Undibacterium parvum: one gene and its partner. The protein of the gene in region 2 interacts with the protein of the main gene of each other region in a pairwise test. Links are inferred from orthologs where the notes say so. Each region holds a gene or a part of one and is shown on either strand. Other genes may lie near its edges.

The links. The genes of interacting proteins can lie anywhere in the genome.
Region 1: the proteins of rlmB (region 2) and tsaE interact in binary tests that used the Escherichia coli proteins (3 or more experiments, as listed by UniProt). The link is inferred for Undibacterium parvum from one-to-one orthologs.

The regions. Positions count from the first base shown.
Region 1 is NZ_CP034464.1:797,503-802,226, reverse strand. Bases 698-3,448 are described here. They hold tsaE (tRNA (adenosine(37)-N6)-threonylcarbamoyltransferase complex ATPase subunit type 1 TsaE), read right to left. Parts: upstream 2,439-3,448; coding sequence 1,956-2,438; downstream 698-1,955. Other genes in these bases: EJN92_RS03475 (TonB-dependent receptor), read left to right, coding at 3,171-3,448; EJN92_RS03485 (N-acetylmuramoyl-L-alanine amidase), read right to left, coding at 698-1,992. Also shown: EJN92_RS03495 (VTT domain-containing protein), read left to right, coding at 1-252; EJN92_RS03490 (hypothetical protein), read left to right, coding at 277-603; more of EJN92_RS03485, read right to left, coding at 658-697; more of EJN92_RS03475, read left to right, coding at 3,449-4,724. UniProt on the Escherichia coli protein: Required for the formation of a threonylcarbamoyl group on adenosine at position 37 (t(6)A37) in tRNAs that read codons beginning with adenine.
Region 2 is NZ_CP034464.1:96,635-104,796, forward strand. The notes cover bases 3,394-6,147. They hold rlmB (23S rRNA (guanosine(2251)-2'-O)-methyltransferase RlmB), read right to left. Parts: upstream 5,264-6,147; coding sequence 4,523-5,263; downstream 3,394-4,522. Other genes in these bases: EJN92_RS00490 (UDP-2,3-diacylglucosamine diphosphatase), read left to right, coding at 3,394-3,500; cysE (serine O-acetyltransferase), read right to left, coding at 3,586-4,335; rnr (ribonuclease R), read right to left, coding at 5,329-6,147. Outside these bases: EJN92_RS00470 (L,D-transpeptidase Cds6 family protein), read left to right, coding at 1-112; EJN92_RS00475 (L,D-transpeptidase family protein), read left to right, coding at 202-1,380; EJN92_RS00480 (peptidylprolyl isomerase), read left to right, coding at 1,471-2,064; EJN92_RS00485 (peptidylprolyl isomerase), read left to right, coding at 2,170-2,658; more of EJN92_RS00490, read left to right, coding at 2,682-3,393; more of rnr, read right to left, coding at 6,148-7,794. UniProt on the Escherichia coli protein: Specifically methylates the ribose of guanosine 2251 in 23S rRNA.

The DNA of each region.
Region 1 (4,724 bases), 700 kb from region 2 along the record:
GTGCGTACCTTTGCACCGTTTGTCGCGGGCTTTTCCGATATGACGCACAGGACCTTTCAGTTTTATAACGTGGCCGGTGCTCTGTTATGGGTGCTCTCTCTGGTACTCAGTGGTTATTTCTTTGGGAATATCCCATTTGTGCGTGATCATCTTAATGTGATTGTTTTGGTGGGGGTTGGTGCTGCGGTCATTCCTGTGGTTTTGGGGGCACTCTGGAAACTCACTAAAAGCATGACTAAGAGCCGTAGTTAATTCTAAGCAAAAAACAGGTGCCATGTGCCAAGCCTGAAGCCTGAGCGCCGTTTGATTTGGTTGCAGCCAGAAGCTGCGACCAAGCCTCAGCCTGGTCAGGCTTGTAACGCTTGTGGTGTTTGTTGTGCCTCCGAACCTTGCCCGGTTGCCAGGGTGTTTTTGTGGCAATTTCGCGGCGCTTGCCAGGCGCTGGTATGGTCGGCGGCTAAACGGCAGTATCGGTGTGGCATGTTGCTAGAGCCATCCAACTATCTGCGCTTCTTGCCCAGGGTTGCCCAAAGGCCGTTTCGGTTTTTGGTGGCGCGTTGGGTTGCTGCCGACACCGCTTGCGACTCGGATGCGCAAGTCTAATAGCTTGGCATCGACTAAGGTCTAGCTCTGACACCTTAGCCTTGCGCTGAGTCTCTAGGTCAGCTTGTTTTTTGCCAGTGGTGGATTTTTGGAAAAATATTTTTTAATACCCTTGACGATGGCATCGGCCATCTTGTCCTGATAACTCTCGTCAGTTAACCTAGCCTCTTCTTCAGGGTTGGAGATGAAGGCGGTTTCTATCAAAATACTGGGGATATCCGGCGCTTTTAATACCGCAAACCCAGCCTGCTCAACTGATCCTTTGTGCAGGCGATTGATGCCGCCAATTTCACTCAAGACCACTTTGCCCAGCTTGAGGCTGTCGTTGATCTGTGCCGTGGTGGATAAATCGAGTAAGACACTAGCGAGTTGCTTGTCGTGGCTCTTTAGATTTACGCCGCCGATCAAGTCGGCCGCATTTTCTTTATTCGCCAGCCAACGCGCTGCGGTTGAGCTGGCACCCTTGTCGGATAAGACGAAGACCGAAGAGCCACGCGCACTGGATTCTACAAAGGCGTCAGCGTGTATTGACATAAACAGATCAGCTTGTACATTCCTGGCTTTTTGCACTCGGATATTAAGCGGCACAAAATAATCGGCGTCGCGCGTTAGCATCACCCGCATATTTGGCTGCTGCTCAATTTTTTCTTTTAATCGCTTGGCGATTGCGAGTACCACGTCTTTTTCGCGACTGCCACCATGCCCTAAGGCGCCAGGGTCTTCACCGCCGTGGCCAGGGTCAATTGCAATCGTGATCATGCGTATTAAAGCCGGTGCTTTGGAGTGACTCTTATCTGCATCTGGGGCAGAGGCCTGGGGCTGTATTTCTGGTAGCGAGGCAATTTTTGGATCGACTTTAGCTAAGGGGAATTCTTTCTCAGTAATTTTGTGCCAGTCGCCTTTTTCTATCAGGGCGGCAATCGGGTCGGGTGGATTAGCCGGGTACAGATCGAATACCAGTCTATGCTTATAGCTACCGACAGGTTGCAAGCTAAATACTTGAGGGCTAACTTCTTCTTTTAAGTCAAATACCAACCTGACCACATTCGGACGATTTTGCCCGACCCGTACTTGCTTGATATACGGGTCGTTCGCTTGAATTTTCGCCACCAGTTGTTTTAAGGTGGGGTTTAGTTCCAGGCCTTCTATGTCAACCACCAATCGTTCCGGATCTTTTACCGTGAAATGGCTGGTCTTGAGTTCGCTATCGTTCTCTAGCGTGACGCGGGTGTAATCACTGGCCGGCCAGACCCGCACCGCCAGTATTTGTGCCGCTCTGGCCAGTGATGGAACTAGTACTGAAATGAGTAAAGTACTCGTCGCTTTCAGCAGCGTGCGACGTGTTTTTGCAGTTACAGATTGGGTGCGAAGCGCAGTAGTGCTAGACATTCATTACCTTTGTCGGACAAGGCTTGCAATTCTACCTTACGTCCATGGCCTGCGATGCTTAAAAAAATATGTAGATCGGGCGGCGGGAGTATGCCTGCGGCCTTTTCCGACCACTCGACGATGCAAATATTGTTATCGTTGAACTCTTCGCGAAATCCCGCTTCCAAAAATTCTTCCGGGCTGAGCATGCGATAGAGATCAAAATGAAGTAGCGTCACGGCCCGTTGTTTGATGCTGATCTGATAGGGTTCGACTAGTGTATAGGTTGGACTCTTGACGTGCCCTTGATGACCCGCCGCATGTAAGATGGCGCGCGTCAAAGCGGTTTTGCCCGCTCCCAAGTCTCCATGTAGATGGATGCTCAGTCCCGGCAGTAAGCAAGGCGCTAAACTTTTTCCTAATGCTTGGGTGGCGGCTTCGTCGGCCAATATCGTTTTGTAAGACACTGCATTCCTTTTTTTACCTAGATCTGGCGATATTGTAAGGCGAATGTCTGGATTTATATATCCTAATTTCGCTTGCCAAGGTTTGCTGCACCCATCAAATAGATCAAGTCTAAACCCGCATTTTGATGGTTAATTTTTTTTTGGGGATTGCCTGTAGATGGATGAATTTTGTGTGGGCAATTCTGAGTTTTTTAAACTCACGTGGTTGGCAAATACAGCGGTAGCTCTGCTTGAGATTAGTTTGTGACTCGCTTGTGACTCGCTTGTGACGGCAAGTAAGTGAAATATTTCCCGGTGTTTGAGCTTATGCTTAAGTAGTGGCGCTTAGCTAAAGCATTCAATTGAGTACGTTGCGAGACGCACTACAAATTTTCGTGAAAAAATTAAAGCGCTTTGGATTTTTCGCCAATTGATAATGCAAGCGCTTTGAAAAATCTGGTTATACTTTGATATTATTTTTAATGTTGTGTAGTTTGACTACATAGCGTTTTGAGTGAAATCGTGGCTTTTGTGAGACATGTATAGTGTATGTTTCGATAAAATTGCTAATTAATGTGATTTTTTTAGCTCTTATTGATTGACACTAAATTTAGTTTTAGTACAAACTCTGGTTTAGATATTTAATTCTAAGTTCAGTGAAATGAATTAAGTTCTGATGGCGTTGGGTAAGTTGCCAAGGTCGCGCACTATCCCTGGTATAAGCATTTATATAAAAATAAATTGGAGAGATGAATGAAACATTTAGAAAATAAGCAGGCGCAGCAGAAGCGCTTATCTGGTTTGAATGCTCTAGTTTTGCGGATGACACCGATCGCTGCCGGATGCGCGGTCTTGCTGTCAACAGCCACCGGTACTGCATTCGCGCAGCAAGCCGAAGCCGTCAAAAATGATGCTGGAGCAGTAGAAAATGTTGTGGTTGTGACCGGTATTCGTCGCGGTATTGAGGCAGCTATCTCGGTAAAGAAAAATTCCAACTCTATCGTTGAAGCGGTTTCTGCCGAAGATATCGGTAAGTTGCCAGATACAAGTATCGCTGAGTCTATCGCTCGTTTGCCTGGTTTGGCTGCGCAGCGTGTTGGTGGTCGTGCCCAGGTGATCAGCGTGCGTGGTTTGTCGCCTGATTTTGCAACCACATTATTGAACGGTCGCGAGCAAGTTAGTACTGGTGATAATCGCAGTGTAGAATTTGATCAGTATCCGTCTGAGTTGCTCAGCGGTGTTACCGTGTATAAGACTCCAGATGCGGGTTTGGTTGGGCAGGGTCTGTCAGGAACCATCGATATGCAAGTGGTACGTCCTTTGGATTTTCCTGGACGTACGGTTTCAATTAATGTCCGTGGCGAGAAAAATTCTTTGGGATCGATTGCCGATACTAAAGACACCGGGCACCGCTTTAGTGTTAGCTACATCGATCAATTTGCCGATCGTACTATTGGTTTGGCACTTGGTATTGCCGATCTGTCTTCTCCTATTTTGGATAACGAAACAGGTACTTATGAGCCATTCAGCCAGAGTTCAGTCTCCGGTGTGCCCGCTGGAACTTTCATCACTGCCGGTGTTAAATCTCTGGCCAAAAGCGGTACTCTGAAGCGTACCGGCTTTGTCGGTGTGCTTGAATACCGTCCCTCTAAAGTATGGCGCAGCACGCTGGATGTGTTTGCTTCCAAATTTAAACAAGAAGATACCAATAATCAATTCGAAGCGAATTTGGGTGGTTACAACGGTAGCAATAATCCACAAGGTTTTAAATACGATGCGGTGACGATCGCCAATGGCACTCTGTTGGGCGGCACTGCCAGCGGTGCTTACCCGCTGGTGCGTGGTCAGTACAACAAACGTGAGGATGAGATCCGCACTGTCGGTTGGGGCAATAAGTTTAAGTTCGATAACTGGTCCTTGTTTGCGGACATGAATTATTCGCACGCAAAACGTGATGAATACTATCTTGAAAATAACCTGCAACTGAGAAATCCTACAGGCGGCGCATTAAATGATCCTGCCTTGACGGTCGGTTGGGCTCCGGGTAATTTTGCGACCTTGTCTGGTAAATTGAATTACAGCGACGCCTCGCAGTTATACACAGGTAATACGATTTATGGTTACGGCAGCACCCGTGCGCCTAGCGTAGAAGATGAGTTGAAGAGCTTTAAGTTGGCCGCCACTTTGCCGTCGCCGACTATGTTGGAAAGCATCTTTAGCGATATCGATGTCGGTGTGAATTTCAGCGACAGAACCAAGTCTAAGCGTCAACCGGAAGGCGATTTGTTTGCAAAAGGAACGCCAACT
Region 2 (8,162 bases):
ATTTCGCCAGATTTATAGCTCGGACCAACTCACCGCCAACAGCCGAAAATCTTTAGAGATGGTTAAGCAAGATGGCAAGTGGCTCATCAAGGCAGAGCGCACGGGTAGCTGATGTTTCGTTTCGCATTAAATTTACCGCCTACACTTTGGTCGGCTGGAAAAACTTTTTTTTATTACAGTATTTTTTTAACGGCGACAGCAATGCTTGCATTGCCGCTAGCTGTGTACGCAAAAAAAGTGACTGACAGGGAAACACCCTCCGAGCTTAGCCAACCACTGCCAAATCCCGAAGCCCTGCTGATTGAGGTCTATCAGAGTCTGGGGGCTAGCAATCTGCACAAAGCGCAGCAAAAGATTGATGAATTAATCTTAGCCTATCCGCATTTTCAGCTGGCGCATTTAATTCGCGGCGACTTACTGCTGATGCATACGCGCCCCGTGAGTAGTTTTGGGGCGGCCCAAAATGCCACGCCAGACAAGCTGAAAGATTTTCGCGACGAAGCCAGTGCCAGACTGAGAGCGATACGCGAAAAACCTGATCCTGACCTGATACCACGCAGTATTCTGCAGCTCAGAGATGATCAGAAGCAAGCACTGGTGGTCGATGCCAAACGTTCACGCATCTATGTGTATGAGCATACGGCTGGCCAACTAAAACTGGTCAGCGACTATTACATTAGCCAGGGCAAGCTTGGCATGAATAAGTTTAAAGAGGGTGATCAAAGAACCCCGACTGGCGTGTACTACATTACCAGTCGACTCGCTGGTGCCAAACTGCCCGATTTTTACGGGCCTGGTGCGCTGCCGCTTAACTATCCTAATGAATGGGATAAACTCAATGGTCGCAGCGGTTCAGGAATTTGGTTGCATGGCGTACCATCCGATAATTTTAGCCGTGCCCCATTGGCCTCGGATGGTTGTGTCGTACTAACCAACCCGGATTTTCTGAAAGTGGCGGCTAGCATCGACATAGGTAAAACCCCGGTCATCATTAGTGAACAGGTAGAATTCGTCAACCGGACTAAGTGGAATGCAGACAAGCAAATTGCCAGCAAACTGCTCGAAGATTGGCGTATCGACCTTGAAAGTTTGAGTGCGAATCGTTTGCTGGCTAACTACTCGCGTAACTTCAAAAACCTGCAAGGCGAAAATCTCAACACATGGTTCCCCAAGCAACAACAAGCTTGGGATGGTGCCCGCGAAATTTCGATAAAATTGCGCGATGTTACCCAGTTTCGCTATCCGGCAAAAGAAGAAATTATTGTCAGTACCTTTACTCAAGACACGCTAATCGGCAAGACTAAAACCAGTTTTCGCAAACGCCAATACTGGATCAAGGAAGCGTCTAAATGGCGCATTATTTATGAAGCTCTGGTTTAATTAATGAGGTCAATTATGTTTTCTTTCAAACGTCGTCGCTTTACTAAACTGTTTGCAGCTTCAATTTTAGCTTTGAATACTCAGCTCGCCATGAGCGAGGCTTTGACCAATGTGGCGATCAAAACTTCTATGGGCGAAATCGTACTTGAGCTGTACCCAGAGCGCGCACCGAAGACGGTAGAAAACTTTCTGCGTTACGTCAAGGCAGGACATTACAGCAATACTATCTTCCACCGTGTCATCGATAATTTCATGATACAGGGCGGTGGCTTTGATAAAAAAATGCAGGAAAAATCGACTGGCAAACCAATCGCACTGGAAGCGCGCTATGCCTTGGATCACGACTTAAAAAATGAGCCAGGTACGATAGCGATGGCGCGTACCAATGATCCAAATTCTGCGACCGCGCAATTCTTCATTAACGTCAACGATAATGACTTTTTGAATCATCAAATTCTGCCCGAAGGCGACCCGGTGGAATACTCCAGACGCGGTGAAATGATCAAGTCTAGCCGCGCACAAGCGCTGAACGCAACCGCTGGTTACACGCCATTTGGTAAAGTCATCAAAGGCATGGACGTAGTCGAGAAAATCAAGGTGGTGCGCACCAACGGCAACAGCGGCATGATGCCGAACGTGCCTCTGGAAACCGTCACGATAGAGTCGATCAAAGTCATTAAGTAATTTATTCGTGCGCGATCGTAAGTAATCGTACGTAATCGTTCGCAATATTCCGCAATATTATGCAGCTTTAACTATTAGCCAACTAAACTTCACGCAAGGATCATCATGGCCGTCATTTTATCCACGAGCATGGGCAATATCACGATAGAACTCGATGCAGAGAAAGCACCGCAGACCGTTGCTAATTTCATTTCTTACGTAGACTCGGGTCATTACAATGGCACGATTTTCCATCGCGTCATTGATGGCTTCATGATACAAGGCGGCGGTTTTGAGCCTGGCATGAAACAGAAAGCCCACAATGCACCGATACCCAATGAAGCCAACAACGGTTTAAAAAACACCCTGTATTCAGTCGCCATGGCACGCACCAGCGACCCACATTCGGCTTCAGCGCAATTTTTTATTAATATGACCGACAACAGCTTCCTTGATTACCCAGGTCAAGATGGTTGGGGCTACTGCGTGTTTGGCAAAGTCACTGCTGGCACTGAAGTGGTAGACAAAATTAAGGGCGCGAAAACCACCCGTACCGGCATGTTTCAAGATGTCCCGGTCGAGAATATCGTGATAGAAACTGCGACGATAGTCTGATTTTTTTGCGCAGCTGAACTACAGTGAAGACCACCACCGCCCCGCAGGCGCCAGCAAAATTGCTTGCGCTGTTTGCTTCCGACATCCATCTCGATCCCGCGCTGCCACGCACCACCAACTATTTTCTTAATTTCCTAAAACAGCAAGCGCCACTGGCCGAGCGTCTGTATTTGCTGGGGGATTTATTTGAATATTGGGCCGGCGATGATGATATGGATGCGCCCTATCATCAGATGATCATTCAAGCTTTACGCGATCTCAGCGATGCCGGAACCGCGATTTTTTGGATCGCTGGCAATCGTGATTTTTTAGTCGGTAATGCGTTTGCTGACGCCACTGGCTGTCAGCTATTACCAGACCCAAGCCTGATTCATTTGGCTGGCCACACCATTGGCATCACGCATGGCGATGCCTTGTGTACCGACGATGTGGGCTATATGCAATTCCGGAAAATGGTGAGGCAAAGCCAGTGGCAAGAGACATTTTTGCAGCAACCCTTGGCGCAAAGAAAAGCCATCATTGAAGGCATGCGCATCAACAGCAAGAGCGAACAAAAGTCGAAGAGCGCCGAGATCATGGATGCGCATCCAGATGCGATTAGCGCGCTGTTTAAGCAGCAGCAGGTAGCGATCATGATTCATGGCCATACGCATAGACCGGCGCGGCATCAGCACAGCGAAGGCCTGCGTTATGTCTTGCCCGATTGGGAGTGTGACGCCACAGCGCAAAATCTGCGCGGCGGCTGGCTAGCAATCGACCAAGACGGTCATTTTCTAGCGCACCTTGTGGATGGCAGCGACGATCTCTTATTTACAGGAATAAAAGATACTCCCCCCGAGTAATTTTCAGACGCCCATATAGTATATGCGCGATTGACTAGATACTAATCAGTTTTTGGGGGAGTATATTGCTAAATGAGCTTGCGGCTTAATCCACCAGGCAGTTAATCTGCTGTGGGTCTAGCTTATCGGCTTCCAACTGTTTTTCACAGGCGATCCCGGCAGCACAGACTGCTGCGGTCAATTTATCGATTTGCGCTTGCTGCGAAACGGCCTGATCTATCAGTTTATGCAGCGCCTTAGAGATAGGATCATCGCCATTGCCGGTCACCCCATACGCACTAAAAATTTGAGCGGCTTTCGCCTCGGCCTGTAGCTGCACATCTTTTTGTATCACATGCGCGGGATTACCCACCGCCGTGGCACCTGCCGGCACCGGCTTTACCACCACCGAGTTTGAGCCTATCTTGGCACCAGCGCCTATCGTAAAACCACCCAGCACCTTGGCACCAGCACCTACGATGACACCGGCCCCCAAAGTAGGATGCCGCTTCGCGCCGGCAGAAAGCGAAGTTCCGCCCAAAGTAACGCCCTGGTAAATCGTGCAATCGTCCCCTACTTCGGCGGTCTCGCCCACCACCACCCCAAAGCCATGATCGATAAACACCCGGCGGCCAATAGTCGCACCGGGGTGTATCTCTATACCTGTCAGTATGCGCGCCAGATAAGAGATGAAACGCCCCAGCCACTTCCAGCCACGCAACCAACACCATTTGGCCCAACCATGCATCACGATGGCTTGAAAGCCAGGGTAGCAGGTAATCACCTCCCAGGCAGTGCGGGCGGCAGGATCGCGTTGGATAATACTGGCAATATCTTCACGTAAGTGAGTAAACATGGAATGAATAAAAGTAAAAGAGAGTAAAGGAGAAAAACGAGAGCAAAAAAAGAGGGAAGAAAAGAGCGCAACTTGGCTATCTTAGCCTGCGCAGAAAAATTTTGCTGAGCAGGTGCGCTTTTAAAGCTTGAGCAAGATCAAAAAAAAGGGAAAGCCAAGCTTTCCCTTTTTTTATTCAGGCCAAAAACTAGCCGCGCGCTAAGCGCTGCCTACGCGCCTCATACAGACAAACCCCAGAAGCCACCGAGACGTTAAGACTCTCGACCGTGCCGAACATAGGAATCTGCACCAGCACATCACAGGTTTCTCTGGTCAAGCGGCGCATGCCCTCGCCTTCTGAGCCCATCACGATGGCGATACCGCCAGTAAAATCGACATCGTAAATGTCTTTTTCTACGTCATCAGAAGTGCCGACCAGCATGATGTCGCGCTCTTTTAATTCACGCAGAGTGCGCGCCAGATTGGTTACCGTGATGTAGGGCACTGTTTCAGCCGCGCCACTGGCAACCTTGGCAGCTGTCGCATTGAGGCCAACAGCACGGTCTTTAGGTGCAATCACCGCATGAGCACCAACACCATCAGCGACCCGCAAACAAGCGCCCAGATTATGCGGATCAGTAATCCCATCCAAAATCAATAACAAAGGCGGACCTTCTATTGCATCTAATAATTCATCGAGATTGCGAGCCAAGGATAATTCACCAGCCTTGGCCACCACGCCTTGATGACGGCGAGTGCCGACTATATTTGACAAACGCTGATCATCGGTAGGAATCACCCTGACTCCAGCCGACTTTGCAGCATGAATTAGATCTTGCATACGTCGATCAGAACGCCCGCTATCAACATAAATTTCCTCCACAGTCGAAGCCTCGTGACGGATGCGCGAGGTGACTGCGTGGAAACCAAAAATCATTTTACTTTTCATATTTACTTCTCACTCTTCTTAACACACATTGCAAACGCTAGCCTTGGACTATCGGGGTCCAACTACTAGCGTTTTTTCTTAGTCGATCTGGTATTTCTAGAGGCATTCCCGGCGCGTGCTGGAGTTGGTTTGGCGCGCCCAGAACCCTGAGCAGCGAGCGCTACAGGCTCGGTCGTAGTCCGCTTTACTGAGGATTTGCCTGTCGCCTTAGCCGATTTCGATCCTTGCTTACTGCCTTCGGCTATATGACTCTTGGCACGAGCGCCGCCCGCCATACGATCGCCCGGCATTGCAGCGCGCGCCGATGGCGCTTGCACGATAGACAAATCGATCTTACGCGCATCCAAATCAACCCGACTCACCTGCACCCGCACTCTATCGGTCAACTGATAGCGCTTGCCAGTACGCTCGCCGCGTAACTCATGCCTTGCATCATCGAACTGGAAGTAATCCGCACCTAGTTCGGTAATGTGTACCAAGCCTTCGATATAAATATCATCGAGCTGCACAAAAATACCGAACTGTGTCACTGCCGAAATCGTGCCGGTAAATTCTTCACCGAGTTTATTTTTAATGAAGTAACACTTCAACCAGGCCTCGACATCACGCGAAGCCTCATCTGCCCGCCGTTCATTGGCGGAACAATGGGTGCCAAGCGCATCCCAGATAGTCAGATCTTTTTCTGGCTTTTTCTTACCCGCAGCCTTATCCGCAACTTGCTGTTTGCGCGCCGCGTTCGAAATCGTGGTGTTGAGCAAACTGGCATCTATGCCTTTGGGCTCGTATTTTTTTCCGAGCAAGATCGCTTTGATGGCTCTATGCGTCAGTAAATCTGGGTAACGCCGTATCGGGCTAGTAAAGTGGGCGTAAGCATCGTAAGACAAGCCAAAATGGCCGATATTGTCGGGGCTGTACACGGCTTGCTGCATCGACCTTAACAACATGGTTTGCAATAAGGGTGCGTCCGGACGTCCCTTAACTTTTTGCATTAGCTCAGCATAATCGGAAGCTGTCGGTGAATCACCGCCGCCCAAATGCAAACTAACCTGTTTCAGGAAATTTCTGACCTGAGTTAATTTTTCTTTGGTTGGACTAGCATGAATACGGTAAGTACCAGGGTGCTTGTGTTGCGCCAATAAATCTGCAGCACAGACATTGGCCGCCAACATGCATTCCTCGATCAGCTTGTGCGCATCATTACGGGTGCGCGGCAGAATTTTCTCTATCTTGCCGACCGCATTGCAAACGATATAGGTTTCTGTCGTTTCGAAATCAATCGCACCGCGCAAATGACGCGCCTTCAATAAGGACTGAAAGCAATCGTACAAATGCAGGAGATGCGGCACCAAAGTCATGCGCTTGTTCGCCTCTGGGCCTTTGGTATTACCCAAAATGGCGGCGACTTCGGTGTAAGTGAAACGCGCTGCAGAGTGGATAACCGCTGGATAAAATTGATACGCCGTGACTTCGCCCTGTGCCGTAATCACCATGTCGCACACCAAGGTCAATCTATCGACATCGGGATTGAGCGAGCACAAGCCATTGGATAATTTTTCCGGCAGCATAGGAATAACCCGACGCGGAAAATACACCGAGGTGCTGCGCAATAAAGCATCACTATCCAAGGCGTCGTTAGGCTTGACGTAATGACTGACGTCAGCAATCGCAACGATCAACCTATGGCCTTTCACCCTACCGATTTTTACCGGTTCGCAATACACCGCATCATCAAAATCACGCGCATCTTCGCCATCTATCGTGACCATAGGAATATCGCGCAGATCAACTCTTTCGAGCAGATCGCCAGGTTTAACCTCGCTAGGTAGCTTGCTGGCAGCTTTTTTTGCCGGCTCAGAAAATTCGTGCGGCACGCCAAACTTTCTGACGGCAATTTCAATTTCCATGCCTGGATCGTCGACATCGCCCAGGATCTCAACTATTTTACCCACGGCCTGCGCGTATTTAGTCGGCTGCTCAATCAAGGCCACACTCACTACCTGACCTGATTTTGCTTTGCCAGGCGAACCTGAAATTAAAATATCTTGACTGAAACGTTTATCTTCGGGTGCGACTATCCAGGCACCATTTTCATTCAAGAGTCGCCCTATCACGTGGGTGTTGGCGCGCTCCAAAATTTCTACGATTCCGCCTTCCAGGCGACCGCGCCTATCGGTGCCGACCACGCGCGCGCTGACTCTATCGCCGTGCAAGACACGCTGCATCTCGCGCTCGGGCAAATACAGATCTTCACTACCGTCATCCGGCGTCAGAAAACCATAACCATCCCGATGACTGCTCACTCGACCGGAAATAAAATTCTCGTGGTTCGCCAGCGTGTAATTTCCCAATTTATCCAACTTGAGCTGGCCGTCTCTCTCCATCGCATTGAGGCGCCTCACCATGCCATCAAGCTCTTCAGGCTTGACACCTAAAGCGCCTGCGATCGTATCAATTTTTTGCTGACTTTTCGTGGTGCGCAGGATGCCGAGAATTTCCTCGCGGCTAGGGATGGGGTAGGAATGTTTATTCAAGAGGCTAGCGTCTTTTCTGTTGTAAATAACGTTTATCAGTACCTTCGCACCAACTCCCCCTAGTTTACCGGAGAGCTCCCAAATTACCTAACTTTACACTACTTATTATTTTCCTTTGCCCTGTATCAGGCAAGTATTAAATAAGTAAATCCCACCTAAGCCATTGACATAAACCTTAGATACTCTATAATCATGGTCTTCGTTGCCCACGTGGCGGAATTGGTAGACGCGCATGGTTCAGGTCCATGTGCCTTCGGGTGTGGGGGTTCGAGTCCCTCCGTGGGCACCAGCAGTTTTGAAAGCCCGTTGATACGTCAACGGGCTTTTTCATTTTCAGACAGTGCTTGCCTTCCGCGCACGCTCAAGTA